One region of the Vagococcus luciliae genome, then DNA from elsewhere that is predicted to be linked to it. Evidence: predicted binding sites of a transcription regulator. Region 1 holds the regulator's gene; each other region holds the start of a gene.
The links. Region 1 encodes NrdR, which represses ribonucleotide reductase genes. Its sites were predicted from a motif close to ACACNATATATNGTGT; they were not measured.
Positions count from the first base shown of each region.

Region 1 (10,945 bases):
AACCACATACGTTTACTAGAACCATTGCGTTATTGGATGAATTCGCTGAATCACTAGATCATGCTGACCAAGTTTATTTATGTGATATCTTTGGTTCTGCAAGAGAAGAAATTGGTTCAGTAAAAATTGAAGATTTAGGCGTTAAAATTTCAAAAGGTGGCGATTTAATTACACTAGAAAATATGTCACCACTACTTGATTACAAAGAGGCTGTTGTGATTTTTATGGGAGCAGGAGACGTACAGAAATTTGAAGTGGCGTATGAAAGTTTATTAGGAAACACTCGTCCAAATACAATGTAGTTGGTGATTGTTTTCTGATATGATAAGATAAAAAGGAAGGGAGAGGTAATCATCGATTCGTCAAAAAATAAAATTAAAGCCATTACGGAATTTAATGAAGGAGAGATTTTAAGCATTACAGAAACCTTAGAAGATAGCCAAATTTTACTCTATCTAGGATTAACCAAAGATGCGAACCCTTTATTTATTCAAACAGAATTTGCTGAAGAAACGATTAATGATGCGCCAATTGTACCAAGTGTCATGCTAATGGGAATTATCTCGAGTAATATCTCAAAACATTTACCTGGTCCAGGGTGGAATATTGTGAATCTAACATTTAACTTGTTAAGAAATGTGTATCATGGTGAAACATTGACCTTTCATTTTGAAATCATAAACATTGACGAGTTGAAGAGAACGATGACACTTTCTGTTAAAGCGTATGATTATGATGATGAACGTATTTTAAATTCGGTGGTTATTGTCGAACTTAATACAAAAGAGAAAGTGAGAGATGTCAATGAATCAACAACATCAAACAATTGAACATACAAATGGTTTAGCGAAATTTTATAGTAAAGTATATGGTTATTTAGGAGTTGGCTTAGGTATTAGTGCCTTAATTTCTTACTTAGTGCTTAATGTATTTGCTGAATCTGTTTTACCAGTTATTTTTGGTAATCCATTACTATTTTGGGGTATGTGGATAGCACAACTTGTACTAGTTGTTTACCTTGGAAAAAATGCGTTTAATGATTCAGCTAAATCATTAATTGGGTTTATCGCCTATTCCGCTTTAACTGGTGTGACCATTTCTGTCACGCTTGCGATGTACAATCAACAAGCCATTGTTAGTGCGTTTGTTACAACGGCGATTATGTTTGTTGGGATGTCACTACTTGGTGTGTTTATCAAAAAAGATTTAAGTGCCATAGGTCATGCTTTATATAGTTTAGTGATTGGTGTGATTATTGCGACACTGATTAACGTATTTTTCTTAAAAAGTGCCCCAGTTGATTATTTTATTTCTTATTCAATGGTTGTCATTTTTGCCGGATTAATTGCATATGATAATCAAAAGATTAAATTAATCTATCAAGAAAGTGGTGCGAAAACAGCATCAGGTTTAGCTGTTTATTGTGCATTAAGTTTATACCTTGATATCGTCAACTTATTCTTAGCGTTAGTAAGAATTTTCGGTAGAGATTAATACAAGTAAGAGAAGTCCTTTTAAAAAGGGGCTTCTTTTTTTTGACATCTTTTTTGTTATAGTTGACATATAACAAAATTTGTTATACTATAACTATAACAAAAAGAGGTGAGACCATGATAGAGATTGATACAGAGAGTATTATCCCAATATATAGTCAGCTAATGTTTCAAATAAAGCGAGCAATTGTATTAGGGAATCTAAAGAAGGGACAAAGTATGCCAAGCGTGAGATCGCTGGCAGGAGACATTGGAGTGAATTTGCATACGATTAATAAAGCGTACAAATTACTTGTAGAAGAGGGTGTATTGGTTCAAGAAAAAAAAGGCTTTACAGTGAGTTGTGAAAAACCAATTCAAACCAGTGAAGAAAATAAAAAACAAATTCAACAAAAATTAGATGAAATTATTATCGATGGGTTAATTTTTGATTTAGATATAGAGGCATTAATTGAGCAAAGATTAAATATACTTGAAGGATGTGAAATAAATGATTTGGATAATTAGTGCTTTACTTTTATTTTTAGGGTTTTCAATGGCTATGACACCTTACATAACACAAAGAGGGATTATTTTTGGTGTGACTTTATCAAAAGAAACCGATGAAATCATTCAGTTAAAGAAACGATATTTTAATCAAAATATGCTATTAAGCATAGTGATGATACTATTGTTTATTTATTTTGATAAAGGATTAAATCTATCAGAGGAAAAATTGAGCATTATAATGGTGGTCTTTATCTCCCTTCAAATGGTATTTGGGATTGTCGCCTATTTCATTGCGAATCGACAAGTAGCATGTTATAAAAACAAACTAATTGAAGAAGGATATAAACCAAACCAAAAAATGGTGCTTGATTTAAATTACCGAGAGACCATGACAATTTTTCCAACGGGGTTATTAGTTTCTATTCAACTTATTATTATCGCAATCGAAATAATTATCACAATCAAAAATCAAGCAATTATCCCTGATAAAATCATCATGCAATGGGATTTTCAAGGGAACCCTACAAGAATAGTTGATAAAACATGGTTTAATATTTATTCTTTACCCATTATTCAATTAGTCATGGTATTTATATTAAGCTTCACCAATGAATCATATAAACGTGGCAAACAACGTGTGATGAATAAACAGTCAGTTAAATGGAGTCAGTCTTTTAGAAAAATCTCTTCTTATATAGGAGTAGTAATCGCTATCTTGGCACAAATCATGATGTTTAGCATCCAAATGACTAGTGTGGTACCATTTCTGACTGAAAAGACTATGTCTAAGATAGTATTTATTCTTTTAGGACTCATGTTTCTCACTATTATCAGTTTAATGGTGATTTATGGACAAAGTGGTTCTAGATTAAATCCATCAAGTGTGACACCACAAGCCTACGATGATGATAAATATTGGAAATGGGGGATGTTTTACTTTAATCGAGAGGATCCATCCTTTTGGGTTGAAAAGCGAATGGGTATTGGCATGACAATTAATCTGGCTAATTGGAAAGCAGTGGCATTTGTGGTGATACCGATTGTTTTTATTTTAGGCGTGTCGTTTTTTATTAGTTAACCATAAAAACACAGAATCTAAGGATTTTGTGTTTTTTTATTAATTATTATTGGTATGGCTGGCAATGAACAGAAATCATTCCTTTTTATTTTACTGGTTATTATAAAGTTTTATTTACATAAACTATTATCGCAAACAAGATAATCTTTTAAAAAAATAATGCAACTAGACAAAAATAAACCTCTTTAGGATTTTTAACTTTCGCAATAGCATGTAAAATTTGATAGAATATTAACAGAAGAATAGAAATGGAGTGTCATAATGGCGAAGAAAAAATTATTATTAGTCGATGGAAATAGTATTGCATTTAGAGGATTCTATGCACTCTATCAGTCACTTGAACGTTTCAAAAATAACAATGGTTTACATACAAATGCTTTATATGCAGTCAATAATATGTTAGAAAATATATTAGCTAAAGAAGAACCAACTCATGTATTAGTAGCATTTGATGCAGGAAAAACAACCTTTAGACATGCATTTTACGAAGATTATAAAGCGGGACGAGCAAAAACACCAAGTGAATTTAAGGAACAAATGCCTTATTTACGAGATTTAATTGAAGGGCTTGGAATGAAGCATTTTGAACTAGATAATTATGAAGCAGATGATATCATTGGAACACTTGCAACAAACTATGCCTCGGAGGAAATAGATGTTGTGGTGTTATCTGGAGATAAAGATTTAACTCAACTAGCAAGTGAGTACACGAAAGTTGATGTAACGGTTAAAGGTGTCAGTGAAATCGAAAGTTATACACCTGAGCATATTATGGAAAAATATGAATTAACTCCGTCACAAATTGTCGACATGAAAGGTCTTGCAGGCGATCAATCAGATAATATTCCTGGTGTCACTAAAATTGGTGAAAAAACAGCTATCAAGTTATTAAAAGAGTATGGCACAGTTGAAGGTATCTATGAACACATTGATGATATGAAAAAAAGTAAAATGAAAGAAAATCTGATTAATGAAAAAGACATTGCCTTATTAAGTAAAAAACTAGCCACCATTGATACAAATGTTCCACTAGATATGACGCTAGATGATTTAGTTTATAATGGGAAAAATCTAGAAAAGTTAATATCTTTTTATAAAGAAATGGATTTTAATTCATTCTTGGCAAAATTAGATACCAGTAATGTAGAAAGTGATTTAGTTGAAAAAGTCGCGATTCATTATGAGGTTGTGTCAGATTTAACAGAAGATATGTTCACCTCAGGTATGACGTTTTATGCGGAGATGTTAGGAGAAAATTATCATACTTCCCCAATTGTTGGGTTTGCTTTTGGAAACAAAGAAAAAGTCTATGTGACAGACAATATGGACTTACTTTCGCATCCTTTGTTGATTCAGTGGCTTCAAGACAACGAAAAAACGAAAAAAGTTTTTGATGCAAAAAGACAATATGTGGCGTTAAATCGTTATGACATTAAACTTGAAAATGTTAAATTTGATATGCTATTAGCTGCGTATTTAGCTGATTCAACGAATAATAGTGAAGACTTAGCTCAAATCGCTCATTTTTATGATTATTATGATGTGGATCGTGATGAAGTGGTTTATGGAAAAGGAGCAAAGAAAGGATTACCTGAATCCATTGACATGTTATATGAGCATTTGGCTCGTAAGGTTGTCGCAATAGACTCATTGTATGAGCCAATCATGACAGATCTTGAAGATAAGAACCAAGCTGATTTATTTTATGACATCGAATTACCAATTGCGTTGATTTTAGCTGATATGGAAATAGAAGGCATCACGGTGAATGCGAGTCGATTGCAAGAAATGAAAGGCGAATTTGCTGAGAGATTAAGTGAGATTGAACAAACCATTTACGGTATTGCCGGTGAAGAATTTAATATTAATTCACCAAAACAATTGGGTGTGATTTTATTTGAAAAAATGGGATTGCCTGTTATTAAGAAAACAAAAACCGGTTATTCGACAGCGGTTGACGTATTAGAAAAATTACAGGGTGAGTCACCAATTATTGATAGTATTTTGTCTTATCGACAGTTAGCTAAAATTCAATCAACGTACGTGGAAGGCTTGTTAAAGGTCATTTTTGAAGACAATAAAATCCATACCAGATACATTCAAACACTAACTCAAACAGGGCGACTAAGCTCAGTTGACCCGAACTTGCAAAATATTCCAATCCGATTAGAAGAAGGGCGTAAAATTCGTCAAGCATTTGTCCCACGACAAAAGGGATGGAAATTATTCGCGTCTGACTATTCTCAAATTGAGTTGCGTGTGTTAGCTGCTATCTCTAATGATGAGCATTTAAAAGAAGCGTTTATTGAAGGAATGGATATTCATTCAAGTACAGCGATGCGTGTGTTTGGTATTGAAAAAGCTGAAGACGTAGATAGCAATATGCGTCGCCAAGCAAAAGCCGTTAACTTTGGGATTGTGTACGGAATTAGTGATTATGGCTTATCTCAAAATTTAGGCATTACACGAAAAGAAGCACAAGAGTTTATCGACCGTTACTTTACGATGTATCCAGGTGTTAAAAAATATATGGAAGACATTGTACGAGAAGCAAAAGATAAGGGATATGTTGAAACGTTGTATCATCGTCGCCGTTATTTACCAGATATTAATGCTAGAAACTTTAATCTACGCTCATTTGCTGAAAGAACAGCGATTAACACACCAATTCAAGGAAGTGCTGCTGATATTTTAAAAATTGCGATGATTAAGATACATAAACGATTAAAAGAAGAAAACCTGCAAGCAACGATGTTGTTACAAGTACACGATGAGCTAGTATTTGAAGCACCTGAAGAAGAAATACCAGCCTTGCAACAATTAGTTGAAGAAACCATGAACCATGCCGTTGAATTATCTGTCCCACTTAGAGCAGATAGTAGCTATGGTGACACATGGTATGATGCCAAATAAGATAAAGGGGTAGAGTGAATGCCTGAATTACCAGAAGTTGAAACAGTCAGAAAAGGACTGGTTCAACTTGTTAAAGGAAAAGAAATTAGTAATGTTATCGTTGATTGGGGAAGAATTATTGAGTCCCCTGAAGTAGACGAATTTATTCATACATTAGTCGGTCAAACGATTTTAGATGTGGACAGACGTGGTAAATTTTTGATTTTTAAATTAAGTCATCATGATATGATTAGCCATTTGCGAATGGAAGGAAAATTTGAGTATCATAATCAAACAGATGACATTCAAAAACATACCCATATGCGTTTTCAATTTACTGATGGAACGGAATTACGTTATTTAGATGTTAGAAAATTTGGTCGCTTATCATTAGAACCTAAAGGACTGGGTGAAGAGTACAAAGGAATAAAAAAACTTGGTCCGGAACCTGTTTTACCAGATTTTGATTTAGAGATTTTTAAGCAGCAATTAAAGAAAAAACATCGTGCTATTAAGCCACTATTATTAGATCAAACACTTGTCACAGGGTTAGGCAATATTTATGTAGACGAAGCATTGTATCAGTCTTGTATTCACCCAGAGCAGATAGCGTCAAAACTAACGGATAATGAAGTTGAAACACTTCATCAAGCTATTATTGATGTCTTAGCAACAGCTGTAGAGGCTGGTGGAACAACCATTAGAACATATAAAAATGCTCTAGGTGATGCTGGTCATTTTCAAGTGTATTTATCGGCATATGGCAAACAAGGTGAACCTTGCAAACGTTGTGGGCACACGATTGAAAAAATAAAGGTAGCCCAACGTGGCACGCACTTTTGTCCTATCTGTCAAGTCACTCATGATTAGGGGGAGTCAACGATGACTTATTTATTAGGGTTAACAGGTGGCATTGCTTCTGGAAAATCTACGATTAGTCAGTTTTTTAAATCAAAACAGATACCTGTGATTGATGCAGATATCGTCGCTAGAGAAGTTGTAGAACCTAATACAACTGGGTTAAATCAGATTGTGGCTCATTTTGGTGAAGGTATTCTTGTATCCAATGGGGAACTTAATCGAAAAAAATTAGGGTCGATTATTTTTGAGGATGATAAAAAAAGGGAACGCCTTAATACTATTTTATCCGATGAAATACGAGAGAATATCTTGAGGAAAATTTCAGACTATAAAAAAAAAGAACAGCCACTGATTGTACTGGATATTCCATTATTATATGAGGGCGGTTATGATAAAATCGTTGATCGTGTCATGGTTTGCTATGTTCCAAAACAGGTGCAATTATCTCGTTTAATGTCACGTGATAGTTTAAGTGAAGTAGATGCGTTAAAACGAATCGAAAGTCAAATGGATTTAGAAGAAAAGAAACGATTAGCGGATGTTGTCATTGATAACAGTGGATCAATCGAAGAAACATTAAAACAAGTCGATAATTGGCTAACACACTTTTCATAAAAAACCACCTGAGCGTTTTCGTTCAGGTGGTTTCGTTTTTTTATTCTGTTGCTTTATCTTTTCGTTTATAAAGACCAAACGTTAAAATAAAACTAATAAACATAATAATGGAGGCAATACCTATTGTTTTAACCACACTGTTTGTAAAGTTATGGTCTAGTTTTGTAACAATATTATCTTGAATTAATTTTGTTAAATGCAATGTTTCAGGATTTGATTGTTTTAACACACGAATAGATGAACCTGCACTATCAATCACACTTGATTCAAGTGAATGTTGAACTTGAGTTGGCAACCCAACATTGTCTAGTGTATTTGGGATATCGTGTTGTAGTTGTAAACCAAATACTGTCCCGATAATCGCAATTCCTAATGCGGAACCAATTTGACGAACAGTAGATTGAATACTTGACCCTTGACCTGATTGAGCAGGTGGCACATCTTTTAACACAATAGATGTTAATTGGGCAGAGGCAAAACCTAATCCAATACCATATACGATTAACCAAACAATAATCCAAGTTAATCCATTATTGGGATCAACCGTTTTAAAGAATCCAAAAAAGCCAAGTGTTTCTAGGAACAATCCAAGAGACACCACAAATGAAGCAGACGTTTTCTCAACAATAAATGATGCCATTCCACCAGCTAAAAAGGCTCCAAGCCCCATCATCGCCAAAATTGCTCCTGATTTAATAGGACTAAGTGTTAAAATATTTTGTAAAAATAGTGGTAATAAGAATAATAAGCCAGATTCCCCAATTGCCACAATCCCTGCAATCGTGTTACCCAATGAAAAACTTTTGAATTTAAATAGTGATAAATCAAGTAAATGAGATTTATTTGTTTTACTTAAATGTGCTTCCCAAACTAAGAATAAAGCAAAGAAAATAGCTCCTACAACAAGTAGGGTTGGGATGATAGATAAGTTAAAGAGAGTGGGATGATCGCCTTTTACGTGCCACCAACCATAATTACGTCCTTCAATAATACCAAATACTAATAAAATTAACCCAATAGTTGATAAAATAAAGCCAATAAAATCAAAACCGTTCGTCATCTTTTCACCATAAGTTTCAGGTAAAAATTTTAAAGCCGCTAAAATAATAAATAATCCAATTGGTAAATTAATCCAGAAAATCCAATGCCATGTCATATAAGTGGTAAAATACCCACCTAACAATGGTCCAATAGCTGCCATACCAGAAATCACTGAGCCCCATACAGCAAAAGCGACAATACGATCTTTTCCAAAGAACAGTGCGTTAACAGCTGATAAGGTAGTTGGTAAAACGGTAGCTCCCCCAATACCTTGCATGGTTCTAGCAGCTAACATAAAGGTAATATCTTTTGAAAAACTAGCCATTATAGAACCAACTAAAAAAATAACGATTCCAGTAATGAGCATTTTTTTTCGACCAAAATTATCTGCAATGCGTCCCATGGTAATTAATAAAGAAGAGAAAATTAAAGAATAAAGCGTAATAATCCATTCAGCATCTGTAAAAGATAATTTTAAATCTTTCATAATGACGGGTAAAGACACATTAACAATGGTTCCATCTATTACAACTAGAGATACAGACAGAGCAAGTATGGCTAATGCCCACCATTTATGTTTGACAGTTTGTTGTTGTGCAGTTTTAGTATCTGTCACGTTGAACACCTCACTTAATATATTTACTTACGATTGTATATTACACCTAAAGTGACGATGTGTCACACAGTTTGCAATATTAACACATATTTTTTACATAGTCATAAAATAGTCGATTTTTAAAGAAAAATAGTCATTATTAAATACAAAATAATCAGAAAAGATTCTTTGTTTTTTAGTATGGAGAAAAATTTGTTATAATGGACTAATCTGTCTAAACTAGTTTTCCTATACCGATAGTGGTGTTACATGTTATAATAGTGCTACTATTTCGTCTATTGAGACAGTTTATGAAGAGGTGAAAAAAATGCAGTGTCCAAAATGTAGCTATAATGGATCACGAGTTGTAGATAGTCGTCCTGCAGATGATAATCGTGCTATTCGTCGTAGAAGAGAATGCGAAAAGTGTGGCTTTCGTTTTACCACATTCGAGCGTATTGAGGTTGCTCCTTTACTTGTTATAAAGAAAAATGGGGCAAGAGAAGAGTTTAATCGCGAAAAAATACTAAGAGGTTTGGTCCGTTCAGCTGAAAAAAGACCAGTGTCAATGGATCAGATGGAACAAGTTGTGGAACGTGTAGAAAATAGAGTCCGACAAAAAGGAGATAATGAAGTATCTACTAATCTAATTGGAGAATATGTCATGGAAGAATTAGTTAATCTTGATGAGATTGCCTATATTCGTTTTGCCAGTGTTTATCGCCAATTTAAAGATATGAGTGTCTTTTTGAAAGAATTACAAGAAATTATTGATAAAGAAAAACATGATTAGAAAGAGAAGTGAGTATTAGGTGATGAACACACAGACCCATTTAAAGCCTAAAGATACATTTGAAGTTCATGGTTATTGCCTGTTAAATGGAGAAGATACACGTGTTTTAAACCTACTGTATCAACCAATCATTGGTGGGAATGCTTTAATGCTATATCATAACTTATTAAGTAATGTATCGGTATTTAAGAAACCAACCGCTCATTTTGTGTTACAAGATATAATAAATAATGGGCTTCAGGAATTATACCAATCACGTATCAAGTTGGAAGCCATAGGGCTATTAAAAACTTATGTTAGAAAAAAAGATGAAGGGTATCATTACATTTATCTATTGGCCAATGTTTTACCACCGCATGTTTTTTTAGCTGATGATGTCTTGAGTCTATTATTATTAGACAGGGTGGGAGAACAACGATTTCAATTATTAGTTGATATGTTTCAACCTGATCAGCCTGATTTATCTGATTATAGTGATATTACGAATAAGTATACTGATACGTTCCAGTTGAGTTCTGAGCGATTAGTCCAATCTAATAAATTAATCGAACAAACAAATCAGATCATGAAGCAAGTGCCAACACCTGTTAAACCAAAATTAGAAAGTGAAACATTTGATTGGGAATTTTTCGTAGATAACTTGTCTGGTTTAAACATCGATCAAACTTTTTTAACCAATGAATTTAAACCACTTGTTTACACGATTCATGGATTATATGGTATAAATGAACTAGATATGGTGAGTCATGTCAAATATTGTTTAGACTATGTCACAAATAAAATTGATGTGAAAGAATTTAAACGTCATATTTATAAAAAATATCATCAAGCTAAATCGACAGCATTAAATGAAAAAAATAACCAAGTGACACCATTAACACTTAAAGAAGAAGATCAAGCAATTGAACGCCATAAAAACGATTTGAAACACCAAGGATTCTCTCCGGAAGAAATTGCCGTAATTACATCGTGTGAAAGAATAGCCCCACTCATTTTTTTAAAGGCCATTAAAGAACAAAAAAATGGGTTTGTTGCGCAAAATGAACGTTGGACGATTGAAAATTTAAAAGCTCAATCTAACTTGCCAG
Region 1 covers NZ_CP102451.1:1,594,737-1,605,681, reverse strand. Annotated here, with positions in the region: gene murC (UDP-N-acetylmuramate--L-alanine ligase) at 1-302, shown strand, start outside; gene G314FT_RS07780 (MaoC family dehydratase) at 351-830, shown strand; gene G314FT_RS07775 (Bax inhibitor-1/YccA family protein) at 805-1,494, shown strand; gene G314FT_RS07770 (GntR family transcriptional regulator) at 1,611-2,000, shown strand; gene G314FT_RS07765 (DUF1648 domain-containing protein) at 1,984-3,060, shown strand; gene polA (DNA polymerase I) at 3,322-5,973, shown strand; gene mutM (DNA-formamidopyrimidine glycosylase) at 5,992-6,822, shown strand; gene coaE (dephospho-CoA kinase) at 6,835-7,428, shown strand; gene G314FT_RS07745 (MFS transporter) at 7,469-9,085, opposite strand; gene nrdR (transcriptional regulator NrdR) at 9,393-9,857, shown strand; gene G314FT_RS07735 (replication initiation and membrane attachment family protein) at 9,880-10,945, shown strand, end outside.

Region 2 (10,945 bases), 640 kb from region 1:
CTCCTGGTTTGATTCCCCACTCACTTGCTTCTTCTTTACTTGTTGCGCCAATATCTATAAACATATCTGCAATATCGTATGGTTGTTTTCTTGCTTCAGCAGACAAAACATGCGGTGGTTTTGAACCAATTACACCATGAATTTCTTTTCCATTAGATGTTGTGATGGTCACTTGTTGAGCCAACATAACTTGTCCCCACCAACCGCCTAATGTTTGAAATTCGATAAAACCTTTATCAGTGATTTTAGTTACCATAAAACCAACTTCATCCATATGCCCTGAAATTAAGACGCGTGGACCTTCTTTTTCACCAATATGACGCGCGTTAATGCCACCTAACCCATCAAACAATAATTTATCAGCATATGGCTCAGCATATTTTTTAAATAGTTCTGTCACCTGTGTTTCATTGCCAGGTACGCCTTTTGCATCTGTTAATTCTTTTAAAAACAGTTCTTCTTTTTTATCTAACAAACTAGTCACCTCTTTTTAATTTCATTAACTTTAGTATAACATTTTTAACCGAAATATAAAAAGAACGATAACGATTCTTTTAAAAGGTTGATATTTTCCAACCCTATACCTATTTAAAGACTATTGATTTTATTTACTACTAATCATATAACATTAACCCAAGGAGAAGAAACATGAAATCATGTTGATTGAACCAGATAAATCATTAGATTATGTCTTACGTTCACTATTAATCACTAAATCATCTGTTACTCTAAATTATTCCTTATTTGATAATGTCACTGAAGAAAAAACTGATTTCACTGTGATACATGCTTTTTAACCATATAAATGAATTAGTATCGATAAATTAGGAAACAATCTAATATTTGAATAAATTTAATCTTTAGGTGATTATCATTATATTCTAACCAAATTAAAGCAAGGTTATGATATTCCCTCATGCATAAAAAAAGAGGGTTTCCCCCTTTTATGCTATCTTTACTACATTAATCTTATCATCAAAATAGTGTTCATCAAATATAACATCTTGTTTATCAATAGAAGATATGGCACAAATTAGCCCTTGCTTTACAATAACTTCTGTTGTATTTTCTTTATCAGAGAGCCCTCTTGCTAATCCAAATAAAAATCCCTCATGACTTAAGTTCGATACATCTAAATCATTTGTCGATAAACTGAATAGCTCTTCATTGTGAGAAACATAGCCTGTTCCTGACTCACCGTAAATAACAACCATTGGAACATCTTCAAATAAAGGATCAGTTATAATTTCCGAAGGTAACATGTTAGATACCACTGTTTGAGATAATGATAATAAATCTGGTAATTGCGTTTCTTTAAGACAAATAGCATAGGGTTTATCATCACCATTTAGTGCAATCTTTATAGTTTCGATACTTCCATCAAAAATAATTTTTTGATTATTTTGTAGTAGATGAAAGAAAGAGTAATAACTATTTCTTTTATTGACTAATGAGTCTGAGAATAAGATGATAGCATCACTTCCATCAATAACCTCTTGATAATCATAAATATCTCGACTATATAATACATTAGATATACTAGAAAATTCTTGTTGAAATAAATTATTTATGTGTGTTGTCATATTATCAAGTAAAACAAGTGTTTCAACTTCACCAATAATAGGTTTTAAATGAGTCACCACTCTTTGTTCTAAATTTATTTTTGCTTGCATTCTTTTAGAGACTTCTGGGTACAAGTTAACTGTCACAATCATTCGATTCACCTCTAATAATTAATATGTTTATTATCACAAATAATTTTAACTTTTTAGAGATAAAACTATAAAAAAAAGATGAATACTATACATATCCATCCACTTTAAAGAAAATAAGCTTCTTTATCTAAACATTTTTCCCAAATAACAATTTCAGAATCCTGTAATGACTTTGACACATCAATAATCCGTTGATTACTACTTCCACGAAATTGCAAAGTTAAATCCCGTTTTTCCAATTCAAATCGACCATCAACTAATACATCCACATAGTTAAGTAGTTCTAATTTATCATCTGTCTCTTCGAGAAGTTCTTCAAAAGTATATCCTGTCCACGACCAAATATCTTTTGATGTTCCAAATTCATTTCTTACGCGCTTGACTAATGACAAACAAACTTCCGTATTTAAGAAAGGTTCTCCTCCTAATAACGTCAGCCCTTGAACATAGTCATGAGACAAATCTTCTATGATTTTGTCCTCTAATTCTTTTGTATAAGGTGTACCATACTTAAAGTTTTGAATCGCTCTGTTAAAACATCCCTTACATGCAAATAAACACCCACTAACATAAATACTGCATCGAACACCTTCACCATCTACAAACATAAAGGGTTTATAGTCAGCAATGTATCCTTTACTATATTTAGCAGAGTCCCACTCTTTTGGTTTTGGATTTCTCATTTCTATACTCCTTTAAAAAATAAAAAAGAGTGTGACACTCTTTTTTATTTCATATGTTTTACTCGTGATGAAATTTCTTTATGACGACCATGAACCATTGGTCTTGCTTGTGGGTTACCTAAGTAGCCACATGTTCGTTTTACTACATCACATGTTTTTGGGTCATTATTGTGGCATTGTGGACATTCAAAACCACGTTCAGTTGGATTAAAATCCCCCTCAAAACCACATTCATAACAATGGTCAATTGGTGTATTAGTGCCTAAATACCCAACTTTATCATAAGCATAATCCCACACCGCTTCTAATGCTTTTCTATTTTGTTGCAAGACTGGATATTCACAGTAATGAATGAAGCCACCTGAACAATATTTAGGGTAATCTTTTTCAAAATCTAATTTTTCAAATGGCGTAGGATTTTTTCTCACATCATAATGAAAACTATTTGTGTAGTATTCTTTATCTGTAATATTTTCAATCTCACCAAATTTTTCTTTATCTAAACGACAGAAACGATCAGTTAAACTCTCACTAGGTGTTGAATATACGCTAAAGTGATAACCATACTCGTCGCCCCATGCATCAGTATGTTGTTTTAGATATTTCAATATTTCTAAAGTAAATTCTTTGGCTTTAGGATTTTCTTCCCATTCGCCACCAAAGAATGAAGAAGCTACCTCATACAATCCAATATATCCTAGAGAAACGGTTGCTCGTTTATTTCTAAATAATTCATCAACTGACTCATTTTTATTCAATCTATCGCCAAATGCACCATACATATATAAAATAGGCGCATTAGCTGGTGTTGCCTCTTTACATCTTTTCACACGAAAAACCAGGGCATCTTTAGCAATAGATAAACGTTCATCTAACAATGACCAAAATGTTTCTATGTGACCATTAGCTTCCAACGCGATGCGTGGCAAATTTAATGTCACTACGCCTAAATTCATACGTCCAGCATTAACTTCCTTACCTGTCTCGTCTTTCCAACCTTGTAAAAATGATCGACATCCCATTGGAACTTTAAAACTACCAGTTAACTCAACAATTTTATCGTAATTCAATATGTCAGGATACATTCTTTTAGTCGCACACTCTAATGCTAACTCTTTGATATCGTAATTTGGATCACTTGGTTTCAAGTTAACACCATCTTTAATCGTAAAAATTAATTTTGGGAAAATCGCTGTACGATGTTCTCCTCCAAGCCCCTTAATACGATTTAAGAAAATTGCGCGTTGAATTTCTCGCTCAAACCAATCCGTACCAAGACCAAATCCTAATGAAGTGAATGGCGTTTGACCGTTAGAAGTAAACAATGTATTAATTTCATACTCTAAACTTTGCATAGAATCATAAATATCTTTACTTGTTTTTTGTTTCGCATATTCATCGTGTTTAGACTCATCATCTATCCATTGTTTGGCATCCTCTAAATGCTTTTCATAATTTTTCTTCGCAAAAGGAGCTAAAAATTCATCAATTCTATCTGCCGAACATCCACCATACTGACTAGATGCCACGTTTGCGATAATTTGAGAAATTTGTGCTGTCGCTGTTTGAATTGACTTAGGAGGCTCAACTTCAGCATTACCAATTTTAAATCCATTATTTAACATACTCTCAAAATCAATTAAACAACAATTTGTCATAGGTGAATAGGGATGATAATCTAAATCATGATAATGAATTTCACCTTTCTGATGAGCATTTGCCACATGGGGAGGCAACATTTTCAAGCCGATTGATTTTCCAACAATTCCTGCAGTCAAATCTCTTTGGGTATTAAATACATCACTATCTTTATTCGCATTTTCATTTACTAAACGTTGATCCTTATTTAATAATTTCTCAATTGTCACATTAATATCTGTTGATTCTGCCCGTTCAAAATCTCGCTTAGTTCGATAATTTATATATTCTTGAGCTAAAGAATATTCACGATTTTCAAGAAGTATATGTTCAACGATATTTTGAATCTCATAAATCTTCACATCTTTAGAAAAACGAGATGTAATCTCAGAAACAATTTTGAATACTAATTCATCAATTTTTCTAATAGATAAATCATCAATTGGACCATTTATTTTATTTTCTGCTTTCAGTAGTGCCGCTGTTATTTTTGCAATGTCAAAATCAACCGTACGTCCATCTCTTTTAATGACATTAATCGTATCAATTTCTTCTGATATTTTGCTCATTATTTCGTTTAATTCTGCTGTTTCTATCATTATCATCTAACTCCCTTAATATATTCAACTAATATCTTATCCCAATGAGATTCTTTTTTCAACTATATATAGTATATATTTTTATTTTTAAAGATTTGAAAGCACTATATATAGTATAAGAGTCGATATAACAATATCTTTTGTTTGTCAACAATCATTTTGTTTTTTTCTTCACTTAATTATAAAAAATAGAGCAAAGCACTCCTAACTAACAGAGTACTTCGCCCTACCTTATTATCTATCATTTTTTATTCTTTTATAAATAATCATCTCAATAACTATTAAACTTATTGCAATAATAGAAACTATTATCCATAGATTAAGCCCATTATTTGATACTACTAATCCATTATTCAAATGACTTGCTTCTTCACGACTTATCTTAAAAGTATCTTTCCACGTCTCATCGTCATCATTATTAACAGAAACATGTGTCCTTTCTTTATTGCCGTTAATGACATCAAAGTAACCATAATCGCCTCTTGAAGTACCTGTTTCTTTATTGAAAAATTCATAACGTCCTGTTTTATTATCATATCTTGCTAAACCAAGGTATCCTTGATTGTACTCAGATACATCCTTATCGTTACTATCTAGCGCTTTTGTCCCTTACCAAAATGTTGAACTCAATATATTTCGACCTGGCACGTCTTTATCAATTGTCCCTGTTTCAAGGCTTAATTTAAGGAAATCAATTGTAAAGTTTAAATCTTTATCATAAGGAGCATGTTCAACAAATACTGGACCAGTTCCACCATCTTTTTGTGTTCCATTTCTTCTATATGTAAACATATCACTATCTAGCCTAACCATATCAACCACTACGTTATAATTTATTTGTGACATTAAGATACGTTTTTTCCCATCAGGTGTTACAAAAAATACTCCTTTCTCTCCTCTTGTCTCCCCAGTTGTTTTTATCAAAAAATTCGTAACGATTAGTTTGATTGTCATACTTCGCTAAACCAATAAAGTCACTATTTAAATTCGCTACATCGTTTCTATCTTTATCATAAACATACGTTCCTTGCCAATTTGTTCTCCCAAAACTATATTCGGATCAAAATCAGCTGCTGTAACTTTCAATCCCCCTACAATTCCAATTGTAGTAAAAGAAACTGATAACATCACTCTTTTTACATTTTTAACCTTCATTCTGCTATGAACTGATAAACCATAAACGTTGGAGTAATTAAATTATTTTGTATCATATTGACAAAATTCACATGAAATCAAATAAAAGAGCAGATGAATGAACTCATCTGCTCTTTTATTTATTATTAACCAACTTTATTTTGCATAATCTACTGCTCTAACTTCACGAACAACCGTTACTTTAATGTGTCCAGGATATTCAAGCTCGTCTTCTATTCTCTTACGAATGTCATGAACCAATATAACGGCTTCGTCATCTGTCACTTCACTTGGTTTCACTACAACTCGAATTTCTCTACCAGCCTGTATTGCAAAACTTGTGTCAACTCCAGGGAAATCATTAGCAATTCCTTCTAAACGTTCTAAACGTTTAATATAATTTTCTAAAGATTCACTTCTTGCCCCTGGTCGAGCAGCTGATAAAGCATCTGCTGCTGCAACTAAGACAGAGATTACAGAGGTTGCTTCTACATCACCATGATGTGACGCAACAGCATTAATTACTACTGGATTTTCTTTATATTTACTTACTAATTCTGTTCCTATTTCAACATGAGAGCCATCTACTTCATGATCTAAAGCCTTACCGATATCATGTAGTAATCCAGCTCTACGTGCTAACGTTGCATCTTCTCCTAGCTCTTCAGCTAAGACACCTGCTAGTTTTGCTACTTCTATTGAGTGATTTAATACATTTTGACCATAACTTGTTCTAAATCTTAAGCGACCAAGTATTTTAATTAAATCAGGATGTAATGAATGAACTCCCACTTCAAATGCTGCATTTTCACCATATTCACGAATTCGTTCATCCATTTCCTTACGAGATTTTTCCACCATCTCTTCAATTCTTGCAGGATGAATTCGACCATCTTGAATTAATTTTTCCAATGTCATTCGAGCAATTTCTCGTCTAATTGGATCAAATCCAGATAAGACGACTGCTTCTGGTGTATCATCAATAATCAAATCAATACCTGTTAATGTTTCAAGTGTTCGTATATTTCGGCCTTCTCGTCCGATAATTCGACCTTTCATATCATCGTTTGGTAATGTGACAACTGTCACTGTCAATTCAGAGATCTGATCAGCAGCACTTCGCTGAATTGCTAAAGCTAACATATTACGTGCTTTACGATCTACTTCATCTTTTACACGTTGTGCACTTTCTTTAATCAACATCGCCCGATCATGTGACAATTCTGCTTTCATGTCGTTCATGATAATATCTTGCGCTTCATCTTTAGATAGATTAGCAATACGCTCTAATTCTATCTCTTGCTTTTCAATTAAGGTTGATACCTCTTTTTCCCGCTCATCAATCAATTGTTTCCTTGAATCAAGTTTTTCCTCTTTTTCTTCAAGTGAACGTTCGCGTTTTTCTAAAGAGTCATCTTTTCGATCAAGATTATTTTCCCTTTGTAACAGTCTATTTTCTTGATTTTTTAATTCAGCTCTTTCTTCCTTCAGCTCACTTTCGATTTCGAATCGGTATTGTTGATTCAGTTCTTTTGCTTCCAACAAATGCTCTTTTTTTAGAGTCTCAGCCTCTTTCTTGGCTTGTCGAATAATTCCGGTGGCAGTATTATTCGCACCTTCTATAGACCTCTTATGTCGAGTCATGGCAATAAAATAGCCAATTGCTAGACCTACAATTAAACCGATGATAGCAAGGAGTATTGTAGCAGCCATAAAAACACCTCCATACTATCTTTATTATTGTGTTATTCGTAGATGTAAAACATATTACTATGACTTAAATCATATATAAAATATGAGTGTATATATTTAACTATACATTATATATTCTAATCTTTGTTAAAACGAGTGTCAACTTAAAAAAGAGGCTAAACAACAAAGCATAAAAAAATAGACTACTGTCTAAAAAGATATAATAACATAATTCATTATTATTACTTTAAACAGTAGTTTATTATACAATTAATCTTCTGATTCGACAGATATTTCCTCTAATTTTTCATTTTCTTCTTCTACGTCTTCAGGTTCTACACCATCCATATTATAAGCTAAACGCACTTTTTGATAAATCTCTTCCATCATCTCTGAGTGTTCAGCCAAATATTTTTTCGCATTTTCACGGCCTTGACCAATACGTTCATCTTGATAAGAATACCATGCACCACTTTTATTGACGATATCCTTATCAGCAGCCATATCAAGTAATTCACCCTCTTGCGAGATTCCTTCTCCATACATGATATCTACTTCTGCTATTCTAAATGGTGGCGCTACTTTGTTTTTTACTACTTTAATCTTAGTACGATTACCAATAATATCCGTTCCAGATTTTAATTGTTCGGCTCGACGAACTTCAAGACGAACTGTAGCATAAAATTTTAAAGCACGTCCTCCTGGTGTTGTTTCTGGATTTCCAAACATCACACCAACTTTTTCACGAATTTGGTTGATAAAAATAGCAATGGTTTTCGTTTTATTGATTGTCCCGGATAATTTTCTTAACGCTTGTGACATCAAACGAGCTTGCAGACCAACATGTGAATCTCCCATTTCTCCATCAATTTCAGCTCTTGGTACAAGTGCTGCAACAGAATCGACTACAACAATATCAATCGCTCCACTAGAGACTAATGCTTCCGCAATATTTAAACCCTGTTCTCCAGTATCTGGCTGCGATAACAATAACTCATCAATATTGACCCCTAATGCGCTCGCATATTTAGGATCTAATGCATGCTCTGCATCGATAAAGGCAGCCGTTCCACCAGCTTTTTGAACTGAAGCAATAGCGTGTAACGCAACCGTAGTTTTACCGGAACTTTCTGGACCGTATACTTCCACAATTCTTCCTCGTGGGTATCCGCCAACACCTAAGGCAGAATCTAAAGCAAGAGAGCCACTAGATACTGTTGAAATTTGTGTATCCACTTTCTCTCCCAATTTCATCACTGAACCTTTACCAAAATCTTTTTCTATTTTTTTTAACGCAGCATCTAAGGCTGCTTTACGATTATCCGCCATGTATGTACCTCCAGTTATTTTATCTCTTCACTCTTTAATATACTTTTTTTTAATCAAAAAAGCAAGAAAAAAGCGAACAAATATTCGTGTGTTTCATTAACTATTTAATCGTATGAAATTATATCCATGCTTTATAGCACCATCTTTCATATAAGACAAGTGACGTTTAAATATTCTTTTTTTACAGATAATATCTTCTTTATTAGCCAAGAAAAACCAAGTAATCCCTTCAGGTAATTCATCATTTCCATGACTCATATCTCCTAATAACACCATTACATAATCTGTTTGAAACATCTCTAATCCTGATTTTGCTAATTCTTTCCCGAGCACTTCATCGTTACTTGCCTCAATTGTTTGATTAAATATAGAAGATAACATGCTCTTGCTATTGACGTTAATCCCTGCCTTTACAACCGATTCACCACCAGCTACCTCAGTTCCTACAGTAAAGAAACGACCGTCCGTTAATAAATCAATCACTGATAATGTTTTTCTTTGCTTCTTTAGTTGATTAATAGCAACTTCTTGAATGGTTAATTCTTCTCCATAACCATAAAAATAATGCTTTTCAATATCTAATATTTTTTCTTCCATTTCATCTAATAACTCTCTAGCCGTATCTAAATTTGAGCTTTGTGCCGTAAGTCTTAACATCACTTCATTTGACTTGGCATAAGGCGCTACTGTTGGATTAGTTTGCGCATCGATAATGTCTGATAAATCTGTTACTAACTGTGACTCGCCAATATCAATAAAACGTAAATAACGCGATACCAATTCATTATGGTGTGGAGATAGTTTTCTGAGTAGAGGTTTAGCTTCTTGTTCAAACATAGCCGTTAATTCACTTGGTGGCCCTGGTAAAAGTAGATAATTAACACCATTCACTTCAATAAAAGCACCACATGCCAAACCTGTTGGATTTTTTAATGTTATGCCTTTCTTAAAGGTAAGTGCTTGTTGTTTATTATTTTCTGGCATGACTTTATCTGTCGATGAAAACAAATGGTAGATCTTTTCTAGAGATCCTTCATCATATTCTAACGGTTCATTAATAAATTCACTCACTGCTTCTTTTGTTAAATCATCTGTTGTTGGCCCCAGCCCTCCACACAAAATAATTAACTCACTTCTTTTTGAAGCTAAATTCAACGTATCTATTAAACGTTTTTTATTATCTCCAACTGTTGTTTCAAAATAAACTTCATAACCTAAATCAGCTAACTCTTTCGACAGAAAAGCTCCATTTGTATTAACAATTTGTCCCAACAATAATTCTGTTCCTACTACAATCAGTTCTGTTTTCATTCTTATTCCTCCACTCATAAATTAAAATACGCTTTTTCCTATTTTATCACATTATATTTAAATAAAAAAAAGACTAAGTTTACAATAAAATCAACCTTTCATGATAAACTAAAATCAAATAATAATATATATGGAGGTAAATCATGGGGCAATATAATAGCGTTTTCGATATCATTGGACCAGTTATGATAGGACCTAGTAGTTCACATACTGCTGGTGCTGCTAGAATTGGAAAAGTCATCCGACGTATTTTAGGTGAACAGCCACTTTCTGTTGATATCTATTTATATGAGTCTTTTGCAAAAACTTATCGTGGTCATGGAACTGATATCGCGTTAGTTGGTGGGTTACTTGGGATGGATCCAGATGATGACCGTTTAGCTAAATCCTTAGAAATCGCTCATGAAAAAGGAATGGAAGTAGCTTTTATACCTAAAATTGAAAAAGCTGACCATCCTAATCAAGTAAAAATGATATTAAAAACAAAAGATCGTAGCATGACATGTACTGGTATATCTATTGGTGGTGGATCCATTCAAATTTCTGAGCTTAATGGTTTTAAAATTAATTTAGATTTTTCAACACCAACCTACATTACTTTCCATCAGGATAAACCAGGAGTTGTTGCTAACGTAACGCGACTGTTATCTGAAAAAAATATTAACATCAGCACCATGACATTAACAAGAGAAGCCAAAGGAGAAAAAGCTATGATGATTATCGAGGTAGATAATCGTGTGGATGGCTTACTCGATTCTCTGAGACAAATAGAATATATTGATGCGGTTGATTTTTTCAACTAGAAAGGATACAAGAATGTTTGAAACAATTGAAGAATTAATTA
Region 2 covers NZ_CP102451.1:94,474-105,418, forward strand. Annotated here, with positions in the region: gene G314FT_RS00550 (M42 family metallopeptidase) at 1-475, opposite strand, end outside; gene G314FT_RS00555 (hypothetical protein) at 657-797, shown strand; gene G314FT_RS00560 (hypothetical protein) at 945-1,715, opposite strand; gene nrdG (anaerobic ribonucleoside-triphosphate reductase activating protein) at 1,820-2,398, opposite strand; gene nrdD (anaerobic ribonucleoside-triphosphate reductase) at 2,443-4,605, opposite strand; partial or broken gene G314FT_RS10530 (DUF4822 domain-containing protein) at 4,870-5,184, opposite strand; partial or broken gene G314FT_RS00575 (DUF4822 domain-containing protein) at 5,245-5,623, opposite strand; gene rny (ribonuclease Y) at 5,926-7,482, opposite strand; gene recA (recombinase RecA) at 7,732-8,790, opposite strand; gene G314FT_RS00590 (CinA family nicotinamide mononucleotide deamidase-related protein) at 8,887-10,101, opposite strand; gene sdaAB (L-serine ammonia-lyase, iron-sulfur-dependent subunit beta) at 10,245-10,904, shown strand; gene sdaAA (L-serine ammonia-lyase, iron-sulfur-dependent, subunit alpha) at 10,918-10,945, shown strand, end outside.
Region 2: nrdD (anaerobic ribonucleoside-triphosphate reductase) is a predicted target of NrdR. The motif match lies at 4,695-4,710, and genes of this name have one in related genera.

Region 3 (10,945 bases), 810 kb from region 1:
CTAATTTCAGAGCTTAAATTGGTCGCGAGTGTTTCAACTTGGTTAGTCACATTTTCCTCAAACGTCTGAATTGTTGATGTTTCAAGCACTCGGATAAAAATAGCTCCGATAATCTCAATCGAAATCATCAACAGTAGCACAAACACTAAAGCAATTTTAAAGTGAACCGATGAAAAAAAGGGCGTTCTATTTTTTTTCATTATACGATTCACCTAATCTTGTTCTGGATTTCTAAGATAATAACCAACACCACGCCGTGTAATTAACCAATTAGGATGACTAGCATTATCCTCTATTTTTTCTCTCAAACGTCTTACCGTCACATCTACTGTACGCACATCACCAAAATAGTCATAACCCCAAACCGTTTGAAGTAAATGCTCACGCGTCATAACTTGTCCAATATGTTTTGCAAGATAATGGAGTAATTCAAATTCACGATGTGTTAACTCAATGGTTTCCCCACGTTTTGATACCACATAGGCATCAGGGTGAATAGTTAAAGCACCTATTGTTAATTCATTATTTTGTATTTCTTCCGTTTTAGACGTTGTATTATCATGTCGACGTAAATTAGCTTTCACGCGCGCCACTAATTCACGATTAGAGAATGGTTTTGTCACATAATCATCTGCACCAAGTTCCAATCCTAATACTTTATCTATTTCGGAATCTTTGGCTGTTACCATAATAATCGGCGTATCATACTTTTTACGTACATCGCGACACACTTCTAAACCATCTTTTTTGGGTAACATTAAGTCCAAAATAATTAAATCTGGATTTACTTCATCCACCATTTCAACTGCTTCTTCACCATCAAACGCGGTAAAAACTTCATATCCTTCTTTTGTTAAATTAAATTTTACTATATCTGAAATAGGCTTCTCATCATCTACAACTAGTATTTTTTTCACTATTGGTCACCGTCCTCAATTCTTCTTCTTTTTCATAAAGGTCATCCACACTATTATACAACATTTTGAATACTTAAAAAACATTTCCGATTTTCAGAATCATTTCAGACTTTTTTGATACTTTTCAGTAAATATTACTTATTTTATTTCGGTATTTTGCGTATGTATGAGAAAAAAATGACGACTTTATATTGGTTGATATATCAATGTTTATAAACATTCTAATCTGTGTTATTTAATTAACTTGTTCTTTTTCATTGTGACTTTCCTACATATAACTTAAACTTAATATATAAATTAATTCATTTAATTTATTCGGCTAATAATTGAAGTAAGACTAGGTTTCCCCTTCCCTTACAAAGTCTAGTCTTATGGAAGCAAAAAAAGTTGAGAGTAAATCTCAACTTTTTTTGTATCTTTTTTATCATGCTAAAAAATCAAGCTTTCGCCTGTGTTTTAATTGCATTTAATTTTGACTTTAATGAATCAATATGACTTTCCGTTGGCTCAACTTCTAAACGTTCAAAGACACTAACCATAGTTTTCAACTCTTCATCATCCAAATCATCGATAATATCTAACAAATTTTGATTGTCTTGTAATTTATCTTTTACCAACAATTTATACTTTAGACGATTTACTGATTCTGTAGTTTTCTCAATACCTCTTTTAGTTAGTTTAGTTACAGCGATGAGACCCATGATGCCTGTTGCTGTAACAACACATTTTGTTGATTTTTTCATACTAATCATCCTCCATCTCTTTACTAGTTATTATAACATCAAAGAATTTTTTCTTGTACTAAAAACCCTTCTTTTTATAACGATACTCTTATCATCTCGCCACAGATTGAATTTTTAATGAAGTAAAAATAAAAAAACATTGTGGAATAAGTTCATACTAACTTATTCCACAATGTTTTTCTCATTTTATGGGCTGTAAGGGGCTTGAACCCTTGACCCACGGATTAAGAGTCCGTTGCTCTACCAACTGAGCTAACAGCCCAATAGTTAACAGATTTATTATATCACTTGTTATTTTTCCACGCAAGAAATTTTCTAGATTTTACGTACTTTCATTGAAATGATATTTCTAGACCTTGTTCCCTCATTCTGTACTAATTCGGCTAATTGGTATAAACAATCAATGTCTTCTAAGTTGCTTATGTCGAGACCTATTTCTTCACCTAATGTTAATAAATCTGCTTCTGGAGTTCCTATTAATAAATTCTCGACTTCCAGTAAAACCAATTCTTTTAAATTTTTAGTCGTCTCGGCTAATTGTAGCCCTTGTGAAAATTTTTCGTGAAAATATAGAAATTCAAAAAATTTTGCCAAAATAAGAAGAATTTTCTCAAAACATTTCTTTCCTGCAATAACTTCATGAGGAAAAATATCCAATAAGACATCTTGTAGCGCTTGCTCATTCCAATTATCTAATGTCTGAAAGTGATAATCAAACATGTATTCACTAAAGGACATAATAACTCTTTGAGACATTCTCCGTTCAGAATAATCAAGTTGTCTATAATAAAATGTTTTTTCAAATACATTTAATTTTTCTTTGGTGTCACTCATCGCTTCTTCAAATAAATGATTAGCTTTTTCTAAATAGTCATTTGCCATTATCTCACCATCTTTTCTGATATCATCTATTCTTCAAAAAGGGATATTAATATCTTGTTCATTAAATATACCATATAAAATTTAAGGTAACCACCTTTTATAAAGGTCATCTGTGCTATTCATTATTATATAAATAATTTAATATAAGTTTATGAATAGTTTCGTCTGATGAGACGACAAATTTGTTTTTTTTCCAAATTTTTTTCTATTTACTTTTATACTTAGTATGTCTATACTAGAGACTATTGGTTAAGAATTTTTATTTTATGAGATTTTTTTCTTTTTCGCCTAAAACACAATAGATAGTAGCCTTCAATAATCTGAACACAATATCTAGTGTTTCGTTATTGACTTTTTTTTATTTCAAGCTATACTTATGTTTATATAATAAAGAACAAATTAGGAGGAAAAACTCATGAGTACAATCACACTATATACAAAAAATAATTGTCCACAATGTCTAATGACTAAGAAATTTTTAGCACAAAAAAATGTTGAATTCAACGAAATTAATATAGATAAAGAACCACAATATATTGATTCATTAAAAAAAGAAGGCTTCCAAAGTGTTCCTGTTTTAAAAACAATAGATGAAGATATTACAATCGTTGGTTTTAGACCAGATCAATTAAGAACGTTGGCGGTTTAAATTATGAGATTAGTCTTTTTTTCTTTAACCGGACAGACAAGACGCTTTATTAATAAAATCGGCCTTCCATCTTATGAAATCGATACTACTAATCCTTTTCATGAAATCAACGAGGATTATCTACTAATCGTTCCTACTTATGACAAAGAAGTCACAGAAGTAGTGAACGATTTTATTGAGTACAAAACCAACCAAGAGCACTTACTAGGTGTTGCAGGTGGTGGCAATCTTAACTTTGGAGACTTATTTGTCTTTACTGCAAAAGACATTGCAAAAGATTATGGCATCCCTCTTGTGTTTTCTTTTGAATTTAGTGGCACAAATGACGATGTAAAAAATTTTAAGAAAGTAGTGAATGAATTTGAGTCTAAAAGATCTGACTGATGTAACTTATTTCGAATTAAACAACGAAATCAACCGCCCCGTAAATGATCAAATTCCCTTATATAAAGATAAAGAAGCCTTAGATGCCTTTTTTAAAGAAAATGTGGAACCAAACACGAAAAAATTTTCCTCTATAGAAGAAAAATTAACATTCTTAACTAAACACGATTATTTAGAAGAAGAATTTCTATCTCTTTACTCACTAGAATTTATTGAATCACTATATGCTTATCTAGCGTCTCAATCATTTACCTTTAAATCATTTATGGCAGCTTACAAGTTTTACTCTCAATATGCCTTAAAAACAAATGATGGCACACAATACTTAGAACGTTATGAAGACCGTGTGGCGTTTAACGCATTGTACTTTGCTAACGGTAATGAAGAACTTGCTATGAGTTTAGCTGATGAAATGATTCATCAACGTTACCAACCAGCAACACCATCCTTTTTAAATGCTGGACGTAAACGTCGTGGTGAGTTAGTATCTTGTTTCTTAGTGCAAGTAACTGATGATATGAACAGTATTGGTCGCTCAATTAACAGTGCCTTACAATTATCACGTATTGGTGGTGGTGTGGGTATCACACTATCAAACTTGCGTGAAGCTGGTGCACCAATCAAAGGATTTGAAGGAGCAGCGAGTGGAGTTGTTCCTGTGATGAAATTATTTGAGGATAGTTTTAGTTATAGTAATCAACTTGGTCAACGTCAAGGGGCTGGTGTGGTTTATTTAAACGTCTTTCACCCAGACATTGAAATGTTCTTATCAACAAAAAAAGAAAATGCGGATGAAAAAATTCGTGTTAAAACATTATCACTTGGTTTGTTAGTACCAGATAAATTCTATGAATTAGCTCGTAATAATGAAGATATGTACTTATTCAGTCCATATAGTGTGGAAAAAGAATATGGCGTACCATTTTCTTACATTGATATTACAGAGGAATATGACAACTTAGTAGCGAATCCACGTATTAGAAAACAAAAAATTGACGCTCGTTACTTAGAAAATGAAATTAGTAAATTACAACAAGAATCTGGTTATCCTTATATCATCAACATTGACACTGCCAACCGTGCCAATCCTATTGATGGTAAAATCATTATGAGTAACTTATGTTCTGAAATCTTACAAGTCCAAAAACCATCTGTCATTAACGATCGCCAAGAATATGACGTCCTTGGAACAGATATTTCTTGTAACTTAGGCTCAACTAATATTGTTAACTTAATGGATAGCCCTGACTTTGGAAAATCTGTTAAAACAATGACACGAGCACTCACTTATATCACAGACGCTTCTGATATTGAAGTTGTTCCATCGATTCAAAACGGTAACCGGCTAAATCATACAATTGGTTTAGGGGCCATGGGATTACATACTTACTTTGCTAAAAATCAAATGGAGTATGGTTCAGAAGAATCATTAGAATTTACTGATGTTTACTTTATGCTACTAAACTACTGGACTTTAGTTGAAAGTAACAATATCGCAAAAGAACGCAACGAATCATTTGATAACTTTGAAAACTCAAAATATGCTACTGGAGAATACTTTGATACGTATATTAAAGATGAAATCAAGCCTTCTTCTAATAAAGTCAAAGAATTATTTGACGGTATTTTCATTCCTACAGCAAAAGATTGGGAAGAATTAAAACAGTCTATTAAACAATATGGCTTATACCATCAAAATCGTCTAGCCGTTGCACCAAATGGCTCAATTTCTTATATCAATGATACTAGTGCTAGTATTCATCCAATTACTCGTTTAATTGAAGAACGTCAAGAAAAGAAAATTGGAAAGATTTACTATCCAGCACCTTTCTTATCTAATGACACGATGCCATACTACACATCAGCTTATGACATGGATATGCGTAAAGTGATTGATGTGTATGCGACAGCTCAAAAACATATCGATCAAGGGATGAGTTTAACGCTATTTATGCGCTCAGATATACCTGAAGGCTTGTATGAATGGAAAACAAAGACAACAAAACAAACAACACGTGATTTAAATATTTTACGTCACTACGCATTCCATAAAGGCGTTAAATCAATTTACTACATTCGTACTTATACTGATGACGATGAGGAAATTGGTAGCAACCAATGTGAAAGCTGTGTTATTTAAGGAGGAACAATAAATGACCACGTTAGACAATAGCTATTACCAAGCAATTAACTGGAATGCTGTTGAAGACATTATTGATAAGTCCACTTGGGAAAAATTGACAGAACAATTTTGGTTGGATACACGTATTCCTTTATCAAACGATTTAGATGATTGGCGTAACTTTAACGACGATCAAAAAGAAAATATCGGTCTGGTATTTGGTGGGTTAACACTACTAGATACGATTCAATCTGAAAGTGCCATCGAAGCCTTACGAAAAGACAGCCGTACACCTCATGAGGAAGCTGTGTTAAACAATATTCAATTTATGGAATCTGTTCATGCCAAAAGTTATTCATCCATCTTTAGTACACTAAACACTAAAGCTGAGATTGAAGAAATTTTTGAATGGACAAACACCAATCCTCAACTACAAAAAAAAGCTGAGATTATTAATGAAATTTATTTAAATGGATCCCCACTACAAAAAAAAGTAGCCAACGTGTATGCTGAAACGTTTCTTTTCTACTCTGGTTTTTACGCACCATTGTACTACTTAGGAAACAACAAATTAGCAAACGTAGCTGAGATTATTAAATTAATCATCCGTGATGAGTCAGTTCATGGGACTTATATTGGGTATAAATTTCAACTAGGTTTCAATGAATTAAGTAATGAAGAACAAGAAGAAATGAAAGAATGGATGTATGACTTACTCTTCACTCTTTACGAAAACGAAGAAGTCTATACTGAATTATTATATGATAAATTAGGTTGGACAGATGAGGTTAAAACATTCTTGCGTTATAATGCAAATAAAGCTCTAATGAACTTAGGGATGGTTCCATTATTCCCAGATACAGCCAATGACGTGAACCCTATTGTCATGAACGGCTTATCAACTGGTACAAGTAACCATGACTTTTTCTCTCAAGTAGGAAATGGTTATTTACTTGGGACAGTAGAAGCAATGGAAAATGATGATTACTTAATCGGTATGTAAAACCAAAAAGACTCACCCGTTTATTACAAAACTCTAAAAACACACCCGTTTTATTTCACATAAATTCAACGGGTGTGTTTTTATGGTTAAAAGAATATCTCACCCAGTAGAAGTAAAATAAAAAAGCCCTCCCTAATTATCAAGGAGAGCAATTATTAATTAAAAAAGCGATTGTATCTTTTTGTAATATATGTCACAACTAATAAACAGAGACTAGAAATGATAAGTACAATATTAACACCCAGCTTATCTGATACAATACTTAACAAGATTAAACTTAAAGAAAAAATCAATGAACATAATATACACTACTTGTTGAATAAACTGATGCAATTTTTTCTGAGGATATTTTTTGTTATGTAACTGTCACTTGAGGAATATTTTTCATTATTTTTTCTACTTTCACTTAGGTGAATAATTTCATCACCTGTTTAAATTATTTACACTAAGTGAAATGGTCTAAATTTGTCTCATAAGATGCTCCTAGCTACGATGTATTTGTTTAAGTTTACCACTTTTAAAACAAAAAATAAAACACCCCTTTATTAAAGAGTGTTTCTTCAAATAGATTAATTATCTTGTGGCATAAATAGGCTTTTATTTTTATTCAAGATTAATAGTAAAATAACCATTGTCACAACACCAGTCAGTAAACCACTTATCCCATTTGCTACTAATGAATACGTCACTGGGGATAATCCCCAAATGGCATATTTACCCCAAAAGATAAATCCGGCAATAAAATGAAAAATGTAACGCGCTAACACACCAACAAATGTTCCAGAAACAACATATCTCCAAGCATTTGATGAATTAGTTTTCAAAGTTGCTTGTAGTTTTTTACTAAACAAGCCAGAAAAACCAGCCGCTGCAAAAGCAAAAATGTATTCAATAATAACTTGAGAGACGGTTAAAAAATAAACTTGTCCCATTAAAAAATGTAGTAAGCCCCAAACTAACCCAGCATATATTCCCGGTACAGTTCCACGACGTAATGCATATAATGTTAAGGGAATCATTCCTAAGGAAACAGAAAATCCTGTCCCTATATTTAATGGAATAAACGATAATGCCATTGATAATGCGGCAACGATCGTCCCCTCTAAAATAATTCTTGACCTTTTAGACATAAAAAAACTCCTCCTATTATTGATTCATACGTGACCAATCAACAAAAGAGCAGTACTTACTTGCTACCACTTCACACAATTCCTACGATTGAATTAACAATATCAGGTTCGAGGGTTTAGAGTTTAGACTCATTCTCAGCTTGAAGGGCTCCCCTTTGTGACGGTTATGTATTTGATTTATTCCACACACAGTATGTCATGTATCCGCTTAAGAGTCAAATTAATCACTCATACTCTGTTAATCATCTAATTATTTAATTATTCAGATACAATATTTTTACAAATTTGAATAATATCAGTCATCCCTTGCGCTAAGCGATGATAGTCATTAACAAGTAAGTAGCATATTTCCTCTATCTTTTTTGCATTCTTTAAAAAATTCTGCTCCTTATTCATAACATAATCATACAAATATTACGTTAATACATAAAGAGTTCGTTGTTGAAATCCCTCACCCGTATCTTTTTTGACATCAAAAAACGCTTCACGATACTTTTTTAAACTTTTCTAGTCTTAATTTTCCTATGCCTTGTCTGAATTTAACATATATTTTATATTACTTTTCTTCTATATTCTAGTGTAAAAGCTCAATAACTCGTAACAATTTCTCTTATAAATACCAAATTTTTATCATCATTATATAAAAAGAAGCTATTTTTGATAAAATAATTTCTTTTACATAACACACTACATACATTTTTCTGTTTCATATAATTTCTAATATAGCTAAAACCATGAATAAAAAATGTGATTACTAATTTCCAATTAATTCTTGGTAAATAGTAATCACATAGATATTTTTATTATTTATATCTTATATAAAAATATTATATTAATTGAGGCAAAATAACATCACACATGATAATAGTAATAAAAAACCAATATAAATTAATTCTATATCAAATTTATCTCCAGTTTTTGGTAATTGTCGTCTGATATTTTTTTTGTCCTTAACAATAATTCTATCCGCCGTCTTTTGATTGCTCATTTTCATCTCAGTCACTTCACTGGTTTCACCTGCTTTAATCGCAAATCGTTGAGGGCTCGTGTCTAACTCATACCCCTCTGGGGCTTGAGTTTCCACAAAGTAATACGACCCCACAGATAAGCCCTCATAATTTAAAATGCCTTTCGCATTCGTGGTCAATTCACTCGCCACTTCCTCACCCGCGGCCGTATACAAACTAAATTTGGCCCCAGATAATACCTCATGCGTTAACCCATCTTCTTTGATCAATCGAACGGCCCCACGTTCTTCCGCCGTCTTTTGATTGCTCATTTTCATCTCAGTCACTTCACTGGTTTCACCCGCTTTAATCGCAAATCGTTGAGGGCTCGTGTCTAACTCATACCCCTCTGGGGCTTGAGTTTCCACAAAGTAATACGACCCCACAGATAAGCCCTCATAATTTAAAATGCCTTTCGCATTCGTGGTCAATTCACTCGCCACTTCCTCACCCGCGGCCGTATACAAACTAAATTTGGCCCCAGATAATACCTCATGCGTTAACCCATCTTCTTTGATCAATCGAACGGCCCCACGTTCTTCCGCCGTCTTTTGATTGCTCATTTTCATCTCAGTCACTTCACTGGTTTCACCCGCTTTAATCGCAAATCGTTGAGGGCTCGTGTCTAACTCATACCCCTCTGGGGCTTGAGTTTCCACAAAGTAATACGACCCCACAGATAAGCCCTCATAATTTAAAATGCCTTTCGCATTCGTGGTCAATTCACTCGCCACTTCCTCACCCGCGGCCGTATACAAACTAAATTTGGCCCCAGATAATACCTCATGCGTTAACCCATCTTCTTTGATCAATCGAACGGCCCCACGTTCTTCCGCCGTCTTTTGATTGCTCATTTTCATCTCAGTCACTTCACTGGTTTCACCCGCTTTAATCGCAAATCGTTGAGGGCTCGTGTCTAACTCATACCCCTCTGGGGCTTGAGTTTCCACAAAGTAATACGACCCCACAGATAAGCCCTCATAATTTAAAATGCCTTTCGCATTCGTGGTCAATTCACTCGCCACTTCCTCACCCGCGGCCGTATACAAACTAAATTTGGCCCCAGATAATACCTCATGCGTTAACCCATCTTCTTTGATCAATCGAACGGCCCCACGTTCTTCCGCCGTCTTTTGATTGCTCATTTTCATCTCAGTCACTTCACTGGTTTCACCCGCTTTAATCGCAAATCGTTGAGGGCTCGTGTCTAACTCATACCCCTCTGGGGCTTGAGTTTCCACAAAGTAATACGACCCCACAGATAAGCCCTCATAATTTAAAATGCCTTTCGCATTCGTGGTCAATTCACTCGCCACTTCCTCACCCGCGGCCGTATACAAACTAAATTTGGCCCCAGATAATACCTCATGCGTTAACCCATCTTCTTTGATCAATCGAACGGCCCCACGTTCTTCCGCCGTCTTTTGATTGCTCATTTTCATCTCAGTCACTTCACTGGTTTCACCCGCTTTAATCGCAAATCGTTGAGGGCTCGTGTCTAACTCATACCCCTCTGGGGCTTGAGTTTCCACAAAGTAATACGACCCCACAGATAAGCCCTCATAATTTAAAATGCCTTTCGCATTCGTGGTCAATTCACTCGCCACTTCCTCACCCGCGGCCGTATACAAACTAAATTTGGCCCCAGATAATACCTCATGCGTTAACCCATCTTCTTTGATCAATCGAACGGCCCCACGTTCTTCCGCCGTCTTTTGATTGCTCATTTTCATCTCAGTCACTTCACTGGTTTCACCTGCTTTAATCGCAAATCGTTGAGGGCTCGTGTCTAACTCATACCCCTCTGGGGCTTGAGTTTCCACAAAGTAATACGACCCCACAGATAAGCCCTCATAATTTAAAATGCCTTTCGCATTCGTGGTCAATTCACTCGCCACTTCCTCACCCGCGGCCGTATACAAACTAAATTTGGCCCCAGATAATACCTCATGCGTTAACCCATCTTCTTTGATCAAACGTACTGCTCCAAATATTGGAAAAATTGGGTTTGGATCCCATCGATGAGTCTCACTATTTATTTTAATATTTTTCCCGATTATACTACCATCAAGATTTTTATCCACATTTATATCTGCCTTTGGAGCCAA
Region 3 covers NZ_CP102451.1:268,489-279,433, forward strand. Annotated here, with positions in the region: gene walK (cell wall metabolism sensor histidine kinase WalK) at 1-200, opposite strand, end outside; gene yycF (response regulator YycF) at 213-917, opposite strand; gene G314FT_RS01475 (hypothetical protein) at 1,355-1,660, opposite strand; tRNA gene G314FT_RS01480 (tRNA-Lys) at 1,850-1,922, opposite strand; gene G314FT_RS01485 (hypothetical protein) at 1,976-2,542, opposite strand; gene nrdH (glutaredoxin-like protein NrdH) at 2,958-3,191, shown strand; gene nrdI (class Ib ribonucleoside-diphosphate reductase assembly flavoprotein NrdI) at 3,195-3,575, shown strand; gene nrdE (class 1b ribonucleoside-diphosphate reductase subunit alpha) at 3,553-5,715, shown strand; gene nrdF (class 1b ribonucleoside-diphosphate reductase subunit beta) at 5,729-6,700, shown strand; gene thiT (energy-coupled thiamine transporter ThiT) at 7,270-7,830, opposite strand; TPP riboswitch at 7,893-7,995, opposite strand; gene G314FT_RS01515 (SpaA isopeptide-forming pilin-related protein) at 8,663-10,945, opposite strand, start outside.
Region 3: nrdH (glutaredoxin-like protein NrdH) is a predicted target of NrdR. The motif match lies at 2,867-2,882, and genes of this name have one in related genera.